DNA from 4 places in the Flavonifractor sp. An91 genome. Region 1 is predicted to be linked to each of the others. Evidence: riboswitches for the same ligand, from Rfam matches in the RefSeq annotation. Region 1 holds a riboswitch; each other region holds the start of a gene.
The links. Region 1 has a riboswitch for cobalamin ahead of B5G42_RS18860 (ATP-binding cassette domain-containing protein). Riboswitches for the same ligand answer to the same signal wherever they lie in the genome.
Positions count from the first base shown of each region.

Region 1 (3,201 bases):
ATTTTTTTACCGGTTGTGGCATAACTACTATTTTGAAGTTGCAGCAGTAAAGATCAACCAGTTTACCAACTATGTCTATGCCGTTCTGGGCGGAATCCTGATCATTCTGGGGTTCTTTTGGGGCCATGGCTGGACTGTTATGGGGACAATTCTGGGCCTGATTGGCATGATCAATCTAGGCTATAACCGCAAACTCCGCCAGAGGCGGAAATATATGCCCTGTCCCACCTGCAATCATCGTATGGAACGCGGGCAGGCTTTCTGCCCCATCTGCGGCACGCATATCGAGAATCCGGGACAGCCCTATACCGTTCAGGATGCCGGCAACGAAGAGGCTGGCTGCAATGCCGGTACCATGAACCGGAAAAAGATCGGTATGCTGGCAGAGATCGCGCTTTTGATCGGGTTTGTGATCTTTCTGGCCAACGGTGGGGCAGGCATTCTTCGTTATGGATGGGATGCGGCGGTTGGCGGTCCGATCTATCAGATTCAAAATGTCACGCTGGACGAATATGGTCCTCAGACCATGAAAGAATTGATGGACGACAACTTGCGCAGCCCCACCTGGACCTCAGAATCCATTGATGAGGACGCCTCCAACGTCTATGTGGAAGGCTATATGCCCATTATGGGAGAGGATGTTCGGTTTCGCTTCTATTATGAGGACCAGAATGATGGAACCTTTGAATATTCCTTAAATCGAATCGACCTGCTGGATAGTCAGCAGACATCAAGTGACGTGTTTGATGTTATGTTATTCCTGGAGCTCATGTATGAAAATGCCGGTTGAGAAAAGAGTTTGCAATAAACTGTTATCCTGCGCCAAGTAAATCTGTGACAGGCAGTCAGGCAGAACTGGTGACCTGTCTGGAGCACTGGTCCCGGGAGAAAGGACGAACAGTCATCGGCGTACTCCACGACATCAGCCTCTCCCTGCCAGTGTGGTACGGATGTAGCCGGGTATATGCTTGACGCTCTCAAACGTTGGGAACAAGTCTCTTGACGTTTTAGAGTCTTAGTGATACGATACGATCAGAATTGAATCGGAATCTTTGTGGTTTCTGTTGCCTCCTGCTTAAGCTGCACGGTGCGGAAACTGGACAAGGGAACCGGGTGTGAATCCCGGACGGTAACCGCCGCTGTAAGCGCTGAGTCTGTATCCGTTGGCGAAAGCCAGTCATTGGGGAAACCTGAGAAGGCAGGATATGGACGCAGGAGAACTCCTCCGCAGGCGTAAGTCAGAAGACCTACAAGGAAAAGAGATCTGCTGCCCATATGGGTAGCAGGTGTCGTTTGGCTACACAGAAAAACGGCTGTGGCAATCATAAGGTTGCCGCAGCCGTTTTGTAATTTTCAGGAATATTACACCCTACAGTACGCTCCAAGAATGGTCATTGACAGCACTGCAGAAATCGGTTACAATGCAGACTGTGAGCAGGTCATATGCTTGACATATGCCAACTGACAAGCCGGTGAGAATCCGGCGCAGTCTTACCTCTACTGTATTTGGCCCCGGCCATAAGCCAGGATTGTCAGCCTGCTCCATGGTAATTGATCAAGGTGGTATCCATTGCCGATTTTTGCAGCCATATCCATGTCTGGAGATGGCTTGGGTTTCGTGCATTTATCATGTTCGAAGCCTCTGTTTGCAGGGATCGGCAATGGATATCTGCGCTTTACCGGCAGACACCATTGTCTGCCGGTTTTTTGTTTTTCAGGCTGCCGGAAGATCCTGGAGTTTGAAGGGGGGGTGAAGACCATCAGCAAACGAAGACAGGCTCGCCCGGCCAGACTTACGCCACGAGAGGCAGCGCAGTATGAGACGCCGGTGATCCGCCAGCGGGTGGCGGAGATGGCTGCCTTTTTCGGCATCGAGAACTGGTTCTATAAAAATGTAACGGAGCTGTCCGGCGGACAGAAGCAGCTGCTCAATCTGGCCTCCGTTATGGCTATGCAGCCCTCGGTTCTGATTCTGGACGAACCAACCTCCCAGCTGGACCCCATTGCGGCATCGGACTTTCTGGCCACCCTTGGACGCATCAACCGGGAGCTGGGTACGACCATCCTTCTGACGGAGCATCGTTTGGAAGATGCGTTTCCGCTGGCCACCCGGGTGGCCGTCATGGAGGAGGGGAAGCTGCTGTGCAGCGGTACGCCTGCCGAAGTGGGCACAGCCCTGCGGGCCAGCGGGCACACCATGTTCCTGGCCATGCCTACTGCGATGCGGGTGTGGGCAGCGGTGGAACAGGAAGGGATATGCCCGGTTACAGTCCGGGAGGGACGGGACTGGCTGACGGCCTACAGCGTGGAGCATCCGCCCTGTCCGCTGCCGCCAGAGCCATCTCGGGTCTACCCGGACGGCGCTGTACTAGAGGCGTCGGAGTTGTGGTTCAAGTATGAGAAAGACAGCCCCGACGTTGTGCGGGAACTGAACCTCACCCTAAAAAGGGGCGAGTTCTATGCGCTTATGGGTGGAAACGGCGCCGGGAAATCCACATCGCTGAAGCTGCTGGCTGGACTTTTGAAACCCTACCGGGGAACGGTAACCCATCAGGGGACGATTGGCGTTTTGCCTCAGAATCCCCAGACCCTCTTCGTGAAAAAACAGTTCAGGAAGATCTGGCGGAGATCCTGAACGGCAGCAAAGAGGAAAAGGCAAAGCGCATTGCCCGTGTGGTGGCCCTGTGCCGGCTGGAGGGGCTGCTGGAGCATCATCCCTATGACCTGTCCGGCGGAGAGCAGCAGCGGGCGGCATTGGCCAAAGTCCTGTTGCTGGATCCTGATATTCTTCTGATGGACGAACCAACCAAGGGGTTGGACGCAGAGTTCAAACAGGTTTTTGCGGAAATTTTGCAGGTGCTTTTGCGGCGGGGCGTTACAATCCTGATGGTCAGCCATGATATTGGATTCTGCGCCCGCTATGCTCACCGCTGTGCACTGTTTTTTGATGGAGGTACCGTGTCGGAAGGGACGCCCCGTGCCTTTTTTTCGGGGAACAGCTTTTATACGACCTCTGCCAACCGTATGGCACGGGATCAGGAGCCTGAGGCCATTACACCGGAGGATGTGATCGTTCTGTGCGGCGGGAAACTGCCGCCTGTACCGGAGTTGTCGGATGACATCTCGCCCCTGCCGGAGCCAACAGAAGTAAGCGCGGCAGGAAAGCCCAAAAAACTGCCGTGGTGGCGGAAACTTCTGGCG
Region 1 is NZ_NFHA01000011.1:86,122-89,322, forward strand. It holds gene B5G42_RS08475 (zinc-ribbon domain-containing protein) at 1-790, shown strand, start outside; gene B5G42_RS18130 (hypothetical protein) at 835-972, shown strand; cobalamin riboswitch at 1,038-1,270, shown strand; cobalamin riboswitch at 1,420-1,556, shown strand; gene B5G42_RS18860 (ATP-binding cassette domain-containing protein) at 1,751-2,635, shown strand; gene B5G42_RS18865 (ECF transporter S component) at 2,632-3,201, shown strand, end outside.

Region 2 (3,201 bases), on a different contig from region 1:
CACGAACGGTGTTGAGCATATACTTTGCGCTGCCCTGCACTGCGGCGGTCAGATCCGTCTCCGCTGCAAATGCGGGGACACTCAGGCTGAGCAGTAGCATAAAAGCCAGGAGAAAGCCTGTTCCGCGTTTGAAAACCGTTTTCATAGGAACTCCTTTCCGTGCCGGGGCGTCTTGCGCCCCGGCACGTCGTTTGTTATTTCGTCAATTCTGTGAAGCGCATGAGGATGGTCGCCACTTCGGCACGGGTGGCCGTACCGGCGGGGTCAATGACATTGGCGGTTTTGCCGGAAATCAGTCCGGCACCCACCGCCCACGCCATGGCATCGGAAGCCCAGGCGGCGATCTGATCGCCGTCAGCGAATTTGCTCAGGTCGCCTTTGGCGCTGGTATCCAATTTGCTGTACTTGGCGTAGCGGTAAAGCATGGTAGCCAACTCTTCGCGGGTAATCGCCTGCGTGGGTGCAAACTTGCCATCGCCGACGCCGCTGACGATACCGTTGGCGCTGGCCCAGGCCACGGCAGAGGTATACCAGGTATCCGGTGCCACGTCCATAAATGTTTTACCTTCACCCGTTGCAGCAGGCTCGCCGGACAGACGATACAGGATGGTGGCCAGCATGGCCCGGTTCAGGTACTCGTCAGGAGCAAAAGTAGTGTCGCTGGTGCCGTTCATCAGGCCGTTTCCATAGACATAAGTAATGGCTTCAGCGGCCCAGTGGCCGGACAGATCGGTGAAGGGCATGGTCTTCTGTGTGGTTACCACAAAGGTGCTCAGATGGGTGATCTTCACCTGTATGCTCAGTTTCCCGTTTTGCTTGATGCAGGTTCCGGAAACGGTTTCTTTGGAGCCGTCGGCACTGAGCGCGATCACCTTGTAAGTCTCGCCGGAAACAAAGGCGGAGCCAGTCACCGGAATGGTGACGGTCAAGGATTTTCCGTCAAAGGTGGTGAGCTCCTTTTTGCCGGAGGTAATGGTCACTTCCACTACTATCGCGTCTTCCAACTGGGAAGCGCTTACCTGCTCCTTGACATCCTCAGGCTTCTTGGCTTCCACTGTGATCGTCACGGTGCTGCCGCCGGCCTGCCGGGCAATGGCGTCCAGAGCGGCGTTGGGAATGGACACGCTGCCCACACCGGTCTGCACTTCCAGGGCCGCGTCGGTGTTCTTGACCACGTCCTTCAGGGACTGGGTGGAAACTTCCGTCATCACCTTTTTGGCCTCGCCGGTGACCTGAGGCGCAATAACAATGGCGCTGCTGCCCTCGGTCTTGGCCGTAGCGATACCATGCCAAACACCAGCAGCAGGCTCAATACTCGCTTCTTCATATTTCCTCCGTCTCTCCTTTCGAGTGTTGCTCTGCCAGGGCATAAAAAATGCCGTGACAGATCCCGATGATCGCCACAGCCGTGTTCCCATGGTCGGGTCGCTCTTTGACGGCCCTTTGCATTTCTTGTAGGTCTTCTGACTTGCGCTTCAGGGGAGTTTCCCCACAACATCGGATCTGCCTTCCCAGGTTTCCCCAGTGACTGACTTTCGTCAACGATCCGGCGTCTCAGCGCTTACAGCGGCGGTTACCGTTCGGGACTTGCACCCGATTCCCTTGTTCATCCCTCCCTCTGCTTCCGCCGAGAAAGGGCCACAACAAATGCCCCTATTTACTTGTCAGTTATCCTTCCTCGCCTCCTGCCATTTCTCAAAATACTCTGCGGCGGCAATTACATTCTCCCACGAACGGAATCGCTCACAGAGGATCTTCGCCTGCGGTACATCACGTTTGCGCGGCGGGTATCCAAGGCGGCATCTGCGGCGAGTCACATCCTCCAGAGCACCGCAGATCTCCGGATCCTCCGCCAGCATCTGTGCCCAATCCGGCATATTCAAATCCGGTATTGGTAATCGCCGCATCCCGGCCGCCCGCAGTGCACCCGGCCAGGTACCAAACCGCGCTTTCAGGTAGATGCGATACAGAGAAAAGACCTCATCCTGTGTGGGCGCACGTCCCAGGCGTGACGCCGCATCGTGCAGAACAGCCAGCAAATCCTCGTTGGAATAGCTGGCATAGACCGCCCTGCCAAGCCCACTGGACAGCGTAAGAGATGCATAAGGGTGCTTTTCAGCGTTGTCTGCATACTCTGGTGGAGCTTGCTGTGCCCATTTCTGTATCAAATTGCGGTATTGTTCTGCCTCTTGCGGCGTAAGTCTAGCTGGGCGAGCCTGCCTTCGCTTGCTGACGGTCTTCACCCCCCTTCCAGTTTCGGGATCTGCTGCCGGCTCAGAAAACAAAAAGCCGGCAGACAATGGTGTCTGCCGGTAAAAAGCAGATATCCATTGCCGATCCCTGCAAGTAGAGCATTTGTACATTAAAAATGTACAAAAACCCAAGCCATCTCCAAACATGGACATGGCTGCAAAAATCGGCAATGGATACCACCTTGATCAATTACCATGGAACAGGCTGACAATCCTGGCTTATGGCCGGAGCCAAATACAGTAGAGGTAAGACTGCGCCGGATTCTCACCGGCTTGTCAGTTGGCATATGTCAAGCATATGACCTGTTCACGAAAATATTCTATCCGCTTTTTATGACGTTGTCAAGGGAATCCGAAGACAAGGATACCTATGGCAGCCCTTGTCTTCAACTGCCGACTTTTGCCGGGCTGGTTCTTTGGGTCAAACTTGCTGTTTCCTCAGGATCGGACTTCCGGGATCCACAGCTGGGGATGCTGTGGATCCCGGAGATCCTTGAGAGGGAAGTATGCTTCAACGAGGAGGCAGTTACTTTGCCAGTTCCTCGCCAAAACGCATCAGAATCATGGCCACTTCGGCCCGAGTAGCGGTGCCTTGCGGCACAATAGTGGTTGCGGTACGCCCGGTGATCAGCCCCTCCGCGTATGCCCAGCGCAGAGCCTCAACTGCCCAGTCGCTGGCGTTCCCGGCGTCAGTGAATGCCGAGAGATCACCAGCTGCGGCTGTATCATGCTTCATAAACTTGGCGTAACGGTAAAGCATAACGACCAGCTGCTCCCTGGTGATACTGTCAGTGCCACCGAACAGACCATTTCCGTAACCTGTGACGATGCCGTTCCCATTGGCCCAGGCTACGGCGTTAGTATACCAGGTATCCGGCGCCACATCGGTGAAGGCCGGGGCTTTACCGTCTCCGGCGGGCGAGCCCGCCAGGCGGTACAGCACGGCAGC
Region 2 is NZ_NFHA01000031.1:11,622-14,822, reverse strand. It holds gene B5G42_RS14330 (S-layer homology domain-containing protein) at 1-100, opposite strand, end outside; gene B5G42_RS14325 (S-layer homology domain-containing protein) at 195-1,418, opposite strand; cobalamin riboswitch at 1,436-1,661, opposite strand; gene B5G42_RS14320 (homing endonuclease associated repeat-containing protein) at 1,665-2,423, opposite strand; cobalamin riboswitch at 2,438-2,574, opposite strand; gene B5G42_RS14315 (S-layer homology domain-containing protein) at 2,779-3,201, opposite strand, start outside.
Region 2: it holds a riboswitch for cobalamin, as region 1 does, so the genes downstream of both, B5G42_RS14325 (S-layer homology domain-containing protein) here and B5G42_RS18860 (ATP-binding cassette domain-containing protein) in region 1, are expected to answer to the same signal.

Region 3 (3,201 bases), on a different contig from region 1:
CACCATCGGCGTGCCCTCCCTCTTCCTGGCTCTGGAGCCCAACCACGCCCTGGTAAAGGGAAAATTTCTCACCAACGTGTTCCGGGCAGCCCTGCCCGGCGGCCTTACCGACCTGATCATCGTGCTGGGGCTGGAGGCCTTCTATCTGGTGTTCGGCTTCACCACCGACGAGCTGTCCACCATGTCCACCATTCTGCTGGTGGTCATCGGCCTGCTGGTGCTCTATCAGGTGTGTAAGCCCTTCGACTGGAAGCGGCGGGTGCTGATGATCGCCATGAGCGCCTCCTCCGCGGTGGCCATCATCTGGTTCGGGGCCAGCTTTGGCCTGAGCCAGCTGACGATTCAGTCCTTCCTGGTACTGGTGGTGTTCCTGGGCCTGTCCTACCCGGTGATGAACGTGCTGCTGAAGGTATGTCAGTACGGCGCCCTGCTGTGGGACAAGGCCAGACATATGAGGCGCCGCACATGAGTCTGACGGTACGGCCCTACCGTCCGTCGGACTGCCCCATTCTGGCGGAGCTCTTTTATCAGACGGTCCATGGGGTGTGCGGGCGGGATTATACCACACAACAGCTGGATGCCTGGGCCGACGGACAGGTGGATCTGGCGGCCTGGGATGCCTCCTTTCAGGCCCACACTACTTTGGTGGCGGAGTGGGACGGGATGGTGGCTGGCTTTGCCGATCTGGCCGACGACGGCTACCTGGACCGGCTCTATGTCCATAAGGATCTCCAGGGCCGGGGGATCGCCACCGCCCTGTGCGATGCCCTGCCCGGCGCCCGGCTGACTCACGCCTCTCTCACCGCCCGGCCTTTCTTTGAACGCCGGGGCTGGCAGGTGGAGCGGGAGCAGCAGGTGGAGCGCCATGGGGTCAAATTGACCAATTTTGTCATGGCACGGGAACCGGCCTGTGCGCCCATATGACAAGAAATTACCTTTACTTTTCCCCTGAACCCTGATATAATGAGCGGAGAATTGAATTGTATCCGCAGTTGCGGCAGTGCCGCGAAAGGGGAAGCCGGTGTAAATCCGGCGCAGTCTTACCTCTACTGTAAGCGTGGACGAAGGCGCGAATACCATTGGCCCGTGGGGCTGAGAAGGTGCGCCGGAGGAGGAAACGCAAGCCAGGAGACCCGCTGCAGGGATACCGTATTGCGTAGCTCTGAGGTGGAGAGGTGCGGCATTTTTTCATTGAAAAAGGCCCTCCCCAAAGCTGGGGAGGGCCTTTTTGTGTCGAAGGAGGCGGTCTGGTGCTGGAACTGTATATCCCGGTGGGGAACAAGCAGCTGCGCTGCGGCTATACCACCGGCACTTGTGCCGCCGCCGCTACAGCCGGGGCAGTCCGGTTGCTGCTTACCGGGGAGGCTTTGCCCGCAGTGCGGGTGGATACCCCTGCGGGGATCGCGGTGGAGGTTGAACTGCTGGAACAGTCCGCCGGAACCGGCTGGGCCAGCTGCGCCGTCCGGAAGGACGGCGGGGACGACCCGGATGTGACAAACGGAACCCTGATCTTCGCACGGGCGGAAAAGACCGACACCCCCGGCATCACCATCGACGGCGGTACCGGCGTGGGCCGGGTGACCCGGCCCGGACTGGACCAGCCGGTAGGCGCAGCTGCCATCAACTCCACCCCCCGGATGATGATCCGGCACCAGGCGGAGGAGGAGATGGCCAGGGCGGGCTATACCGGCGGACTGTCCATTACCATTTCGGTGCCGGAGGGAGAGACGCTGGCCGCCCACACCTTCAACCCCCGGCTGGGTATTGAAGGGGGCATCTCCATCCTGGGTACCAGCGGCATCGTCCGCCCCATGAGCGAGGCCGCCCTCATTGACTCCCTCTACCTGGAGCAGGATATAGCCAAAGCCGCAGGCGTGACCGATCTGCTGGTCACCCCCGGCAACTACGGGGATTCCTTCGCGGAGGGGACTCTGGACCTGGACCTGACCCATCGCTGCACTTGCAGCAACTATCTGGGTCACGCCATCGACCACGCTGCCGGGCTGGGCTTCCGATCCTTCCTGCTGGTGGGCCACCTGGGCAAGCTGATTAAAGTGGCGGCGGGGAACATGAACACCCACTCCAAGGTGGCCGATGGCCGGCGGGAGACCCTCACCGCCCACGCTGCCCTGGCGGGCGGGAGCCCGGCGCTGCTGAAAGCCCTCTTTGCCTGCCCTACCACCGATGCCGGGGTAGAGCTGCTGAAAGAGGACGGGCTGCTGGAGCCGGTGATGGCCTCCATCGCCCAGGCTCTGGAGGAGGTGCTGCACCACCGGGCCGGGCCCGACCTGGCCATTGAGGCGGTGTTCTTCTCCAACCAGTACGGACTGCTGGGAAAGACAACAGGGGCTGAAAACTTGCTGGCTCTGCATCAACATCAATCGTAGGGGCGACTTTTACGGCCGTCCGCCGATACAGATAGGAGTTTCGATTATGGTACATTTCATCGGCGCGGGCCCCGGTGGGGCCGATCTCATCACCGTGCGGGGAGCTAAGCTGCTGGGGGAGGCGGATGTCATCATCTATGCCGGTTCCCTGGTGAACCCCGCCCTGCTGGATTATAAAAAGGAGGGCTGCCAGGTCTATGACAGCGCCAAGATGACCCTGGAAGAGGTCATTGAGGTAATGAAGGACACCGAGGCCAGGGGGGGCACCACTGCCCGGCTCCACACCGGCGATCCCTCTCTGTACGGCGCCCACCGGGAGCAGATGGACGAGCTGGACAAACTGGGTATCTCCTACGACGTGACCCCCGGTGTGTCCTCCTTCTCGGGAGCGGCTGCTGCCCTCTGCGCGGAGTATACTCTGCCCGATGTATCACAGTCGGTTATCATTACCCGCATGGCGGGCCGTACCCCGGTGCCCGAGGGGGAGCAGCTGCGGAAGATGGCCTCCCACGGCTGCACCATGGTGCTCTTCCTGTCCACCGGCCTGCTGGAGCAGGTGGAGGAGGAGCTGATGGCGGGGGGCTATGCGCCCGATACCCCGGCGGCCATCGTGTACAAGGCCACCTGGCCGGAGGAGAAGGTGTACCGCTGCACCGTGTCCACCCTGGCGAAAACCGCCAAGGAGAACCATGTAACCAAGACGGCCCTCATTACTATCGGTTATTTTCTGGGGGATGATTACAAGCGGTCCAAGCTGTACGACCCCACCTTTACCCATGAATTCCGGGAGGCCAGCAAGTGATGGCGGCCATCA
Region 3 is NZ_NFHA01000020.1:41,508-44,708, forward strand. It holds gene B5G42_RS11740 (cation-translocating P-type ATPase) at 1-469, shown strand, start outside; gene B5G42_RS11745 (GNAT family N-acetyltransferase) at 472-924, shown strand; cobalamin riboswitch at 973-1,156, shown strand; gene cbiD (cobalt-precorrin-5B (C(1))-methyltransferase CbiD) at 1,251-2,387, shown strand; gene cobM (precorrin-4 C(11)-methyltransferase) at 2,434-3,189, shown strand; gene B5G42_RS11760 (cobalt-precorrin 5A hydrolase) at 3,189-3,201, shown strand, end outside.
Region 3: it holds a riboswitch for cobalamin, as region 1 does, so the genes downstream of both, cbiD (cobalt-precorrin-5B (C(1))-methyltransferase CbiD) here and B5G42_RS18860 (ATP-binding cassette domain-containing protein) in region 1, are expected to answer to the same signal.

Region 4 (3,201 bases), on a different contig from region 1:
GCCTTCACGGCAGCAGCCTCCCTTCCACAAACCAAATGGCGATCTGTCCCGCCGCCGCAAATACGGTGAGGGGGAGCAGCCCCCACCCCGGACGGTAGGCGTCGTTCAGGGTGGTGAGACTGCCGGTATAGCCCCGGGACTCCAGGGCGGTATAGATACGGTCGGCCTTCCGCCAGGCCCGCAGGAACACCATGGAGGCCAGCATCCCCAGAGAGGACACCGACCGGCGGAACCCCCGGTAGCCCAGCCGGGAATCCTGGGCGGTGCGGATGTTGGCAGCCGTCTCCGCCAGCACGAAAATGAAGCGGTAAATGAGCTCCATCAGCTCCACCAGCAGCTTGGGCACATGGAGCTTCTCCAGGGCCATGGTCAGATCGGTAACGGGGGTATTGAGGGAGAGAAAGTACATACATCCCACCGCCCCCAGGGCCTTGCAGAAGATCCGGCCGCCCAGCCAAAGGCCATCCACGGTAAAGCCCCACAAACTGTTGCCCACCGGAATAGCTGCCACCATCTCCGTCCCAGCGGGGTAGGCCCCCGCCACGATGGTAAGGCAGCCGATGACCAGAAAGATCAGCGGCACCTTTAAAAAATGGAGGTACACCCTGGGGGACAGTCCCCCCAGGGTGGTGATAAGCCCCCCCATCAGAACCAGGGTAAACAGGCCCACCGCCACGCTGTCGCAGCACAGGCAGATCACCAGAGCGACTACCGTCAGCAGCAGCTTGGGCATGGGAGACACCCGCCGCAGGCGGGACTGATAGGCGTAGCGGTCGGTGCCCATGGTCAGTTCGTTCCTTTCTCTTTTCCGTCCGGCTTCTTGGTGATGCGGCCCAGAATGAAGCCCACCACACCGGCGCCGATGGCAGCCTGGAGGGCAAAGAGCATAGACTCCACCTCGCCGCTGGCGGGCTCCAGAATGGGCTCAAACCAGGGCTCATAGTCGGGGTTAAGCTCCATAATGGCCTCCTCAGCCTGGCCGTCGGCTCCGCCGAACTCGGCATTGGGCAGCAGCCACAGGGGCACGGCGGCAATGACCACCACCAACAGGATCAAAATCAAATTTTTCTGCCAAACTTTCATATCCGTCCCCTCCTTACAGCACCTGCAGCTCATGCAGCTCGGTCTTGCTGTACTTCTCCAGCACGTTGAAGATCACCACGGTAAGCAGGCCCTCGGCAATGGCCAGAGGGATCTGGGTCACGGCAAAGATGGTGAGGAACTTCACCATGCCGCCGTTGATGACCCCCAGCTGGACCGAAGTGACCACATAGGTGAAGAGGTCACCCAGGGCGGCGGCGGCAAACACCGCCACAGCGGCAGGAGCCTTGGCCTTCCGCAGCAGCTTATAGACCAGCCAGGACACGATGGGCCCGGCAATGGCCATGGAGAATACGTTGGCGCCCAGGGTGGTGAGGCCGCCGTGGGCCAGCAGCAGGGCCTGGAAGAGCAGCACGATCAGCCCCAGCACCGTCATGACCAGGGGCCCGAACAGGATGGCGCCCAGGCCCACACCGGTGGGGTGGGAGCAGGAGCCGGACACCGAGGGGATCTTCAGGGCGGACAGCACGAAGGCGAAGGCGCCGCACATGGCCAGCAGGATCTTGGCCCGGGGGGCCTGATCGATCTTCTTCTTGATGGAGAAGAAGCCGGCCACCACGAAGGGCACGCACACCGCGCCCCAGCCAATGGCCCAGTTCACCGGCAGCATACCCTCGGCGATGTGCATGGCGGAGGCGCTCATGGTCATCAGACCCAGCAGCCCCACCAGCACCGCCGCGGCGCGGACGGTTTTGTTGGCAGTCAGAGTTTTCATGGTTGTCTCATCCTTTCCTATCACTCGTAGGTGGGTGGTTTCCGGGCCGGGCAAGGTTTTCCGGCTTGAGCCTCTCTGCCGCCGCGCGTCTTCCCAGGTTTTCCCAGTGACATGGTGCCCGGCGGCTCTTCTCTTACGGCAGCGGGACTGCGCGGGATTTGCACCCGGCTTCCCTTTTCCCGGCCCTCTATGCAAACAGGCTTACGCCTGGAGTTGTTTGGCCTCTCCGGCGTGCTTGACGAAGAGGGCCTGGATACTGGGAAACTCTCCCAGGCCCTGGAGCACGCAGTTGACGGCGTAGCCCTCTTGTTCCAGCAGGGACTTCCAGGAGTCCTCCTCCTCCCCCGCCAGATCGTTTTTGGCATGGTCGCCCGCCACGATCATCAGGGGGCGCAGCTCTACGTTTGTGGCACCCAGCTCTTGGATACGGCGCACCGCCTCCCCAAAGCCGGGGTAGCCCTCCACCGTGCCGATGACCACGTCCTTCCGGCCCATATCCCGGAACACATACTCCAGCAGGGCGTAACAGGAGTTGGCAAAGTGCTCGGTGCCGTGGCCCATGTAGAGGATGGCTTTGCCCTCCTCTGCCTGGGGCAGGTCTTGGAGCAGGGCCCCCACCGCGTCCAGGTAGTCCCCCGTCTCGGTGAGCAGGGGGCGGCCGAAGGTCAGCTTCTCAAACCGGCCCTCGAAGGGGCCGGCCAGAGCCATCATCTTGTCGTACTCGTCGCCGTTCATGATGTGGGTGGGCTGGACCAGCACGTCGGTGTATCCCTCCGCCGCCAGCTTCTCCAGGGCGGCGGGTACGTCGTCGATGTGGGTGCCCTCCCGCTCCAGCTTTCTCAAAATCATACCGCTGGTGAAGGCCCGGCGAAGAGTGCGCTCCGGAAAGGCGGCGGCCAGGGCCTTCTCGATGGCGGTGATGGTCTTTTCCAGGGTATCCCGGTGGCTGGTGCCGAAGGACACCGCCAGAAGGGCTTGTTGTTTCATATCCTTCACTCCCGTACGTTGTTGCTGGCCTGGTAGAGCAGGGCGTTGCAGATGGCAGCGGCGATGTTGCTGCCCCCCTTGCGGCCCCGGGCCACGATGTGGGGGGTGTCCATGGTGAGCAGCAGCTCCTTGCTCTCCACCACGTTGACAAAGCCCACCGGCACGCCGATCACCAGAGCGGGGGCCATCTTCCCCTCCTCGATGAGCTCACAGGCCCGCACCAGAGCGGTGGGGGCGTTGCCGATGGCCAACACCAGGGGGCCCTCCAGCTGAGCGGCCCGCTCCATGGACACGGTGGCCCGGGTCTCCCCCCGCTCCTTGGCCTCAGCGGCCACGTCCGGGTCGGACATGAAGCATACGGCCTTGCCGCCGAACTTCTCCAGCACCCTCTTATTGAC
Region 4 is NZ_NFHA01000020.1:57,040-60,240, reverse strand. It holds gene B5G42_RS11850 (ATP-binding cassette domain-containing protein) at 1-8, opposite strand, end outside; gene cbiQ (cobalt ECF transporter T component CbiQ) at 5-784, opposite strand; gene B5G42_RS11840 (energy-coupling factor ABC transporter substrate-binding protein) at 787-1,083, opposite strand; gene B5G42_RS11835 (energy-coupling factor ABC transporter permease) at 1,097-1,750, opposite strand; cobalamin riboswitch at 1,870-1,994, opposite strand; gene B5G42_RS11830 (sirohydrochlorin cobaltochelatase) at 2,018-2,803, opposite strand; gene B5G42_RS11825 (precorrin-8X methylmutase) at 2,809-3,201, opposite strand, start outside.
Region 4: it holds a riboswitch for cobalamin, as region 1 does, so the genes downstream of both, B5G42_RS11835 (energy-coupling factor ABC transporter permease) here and B5G42_RS18860 (ATP-binding cassette domain-containing protein) in region 1, are expected to answer to the same signal.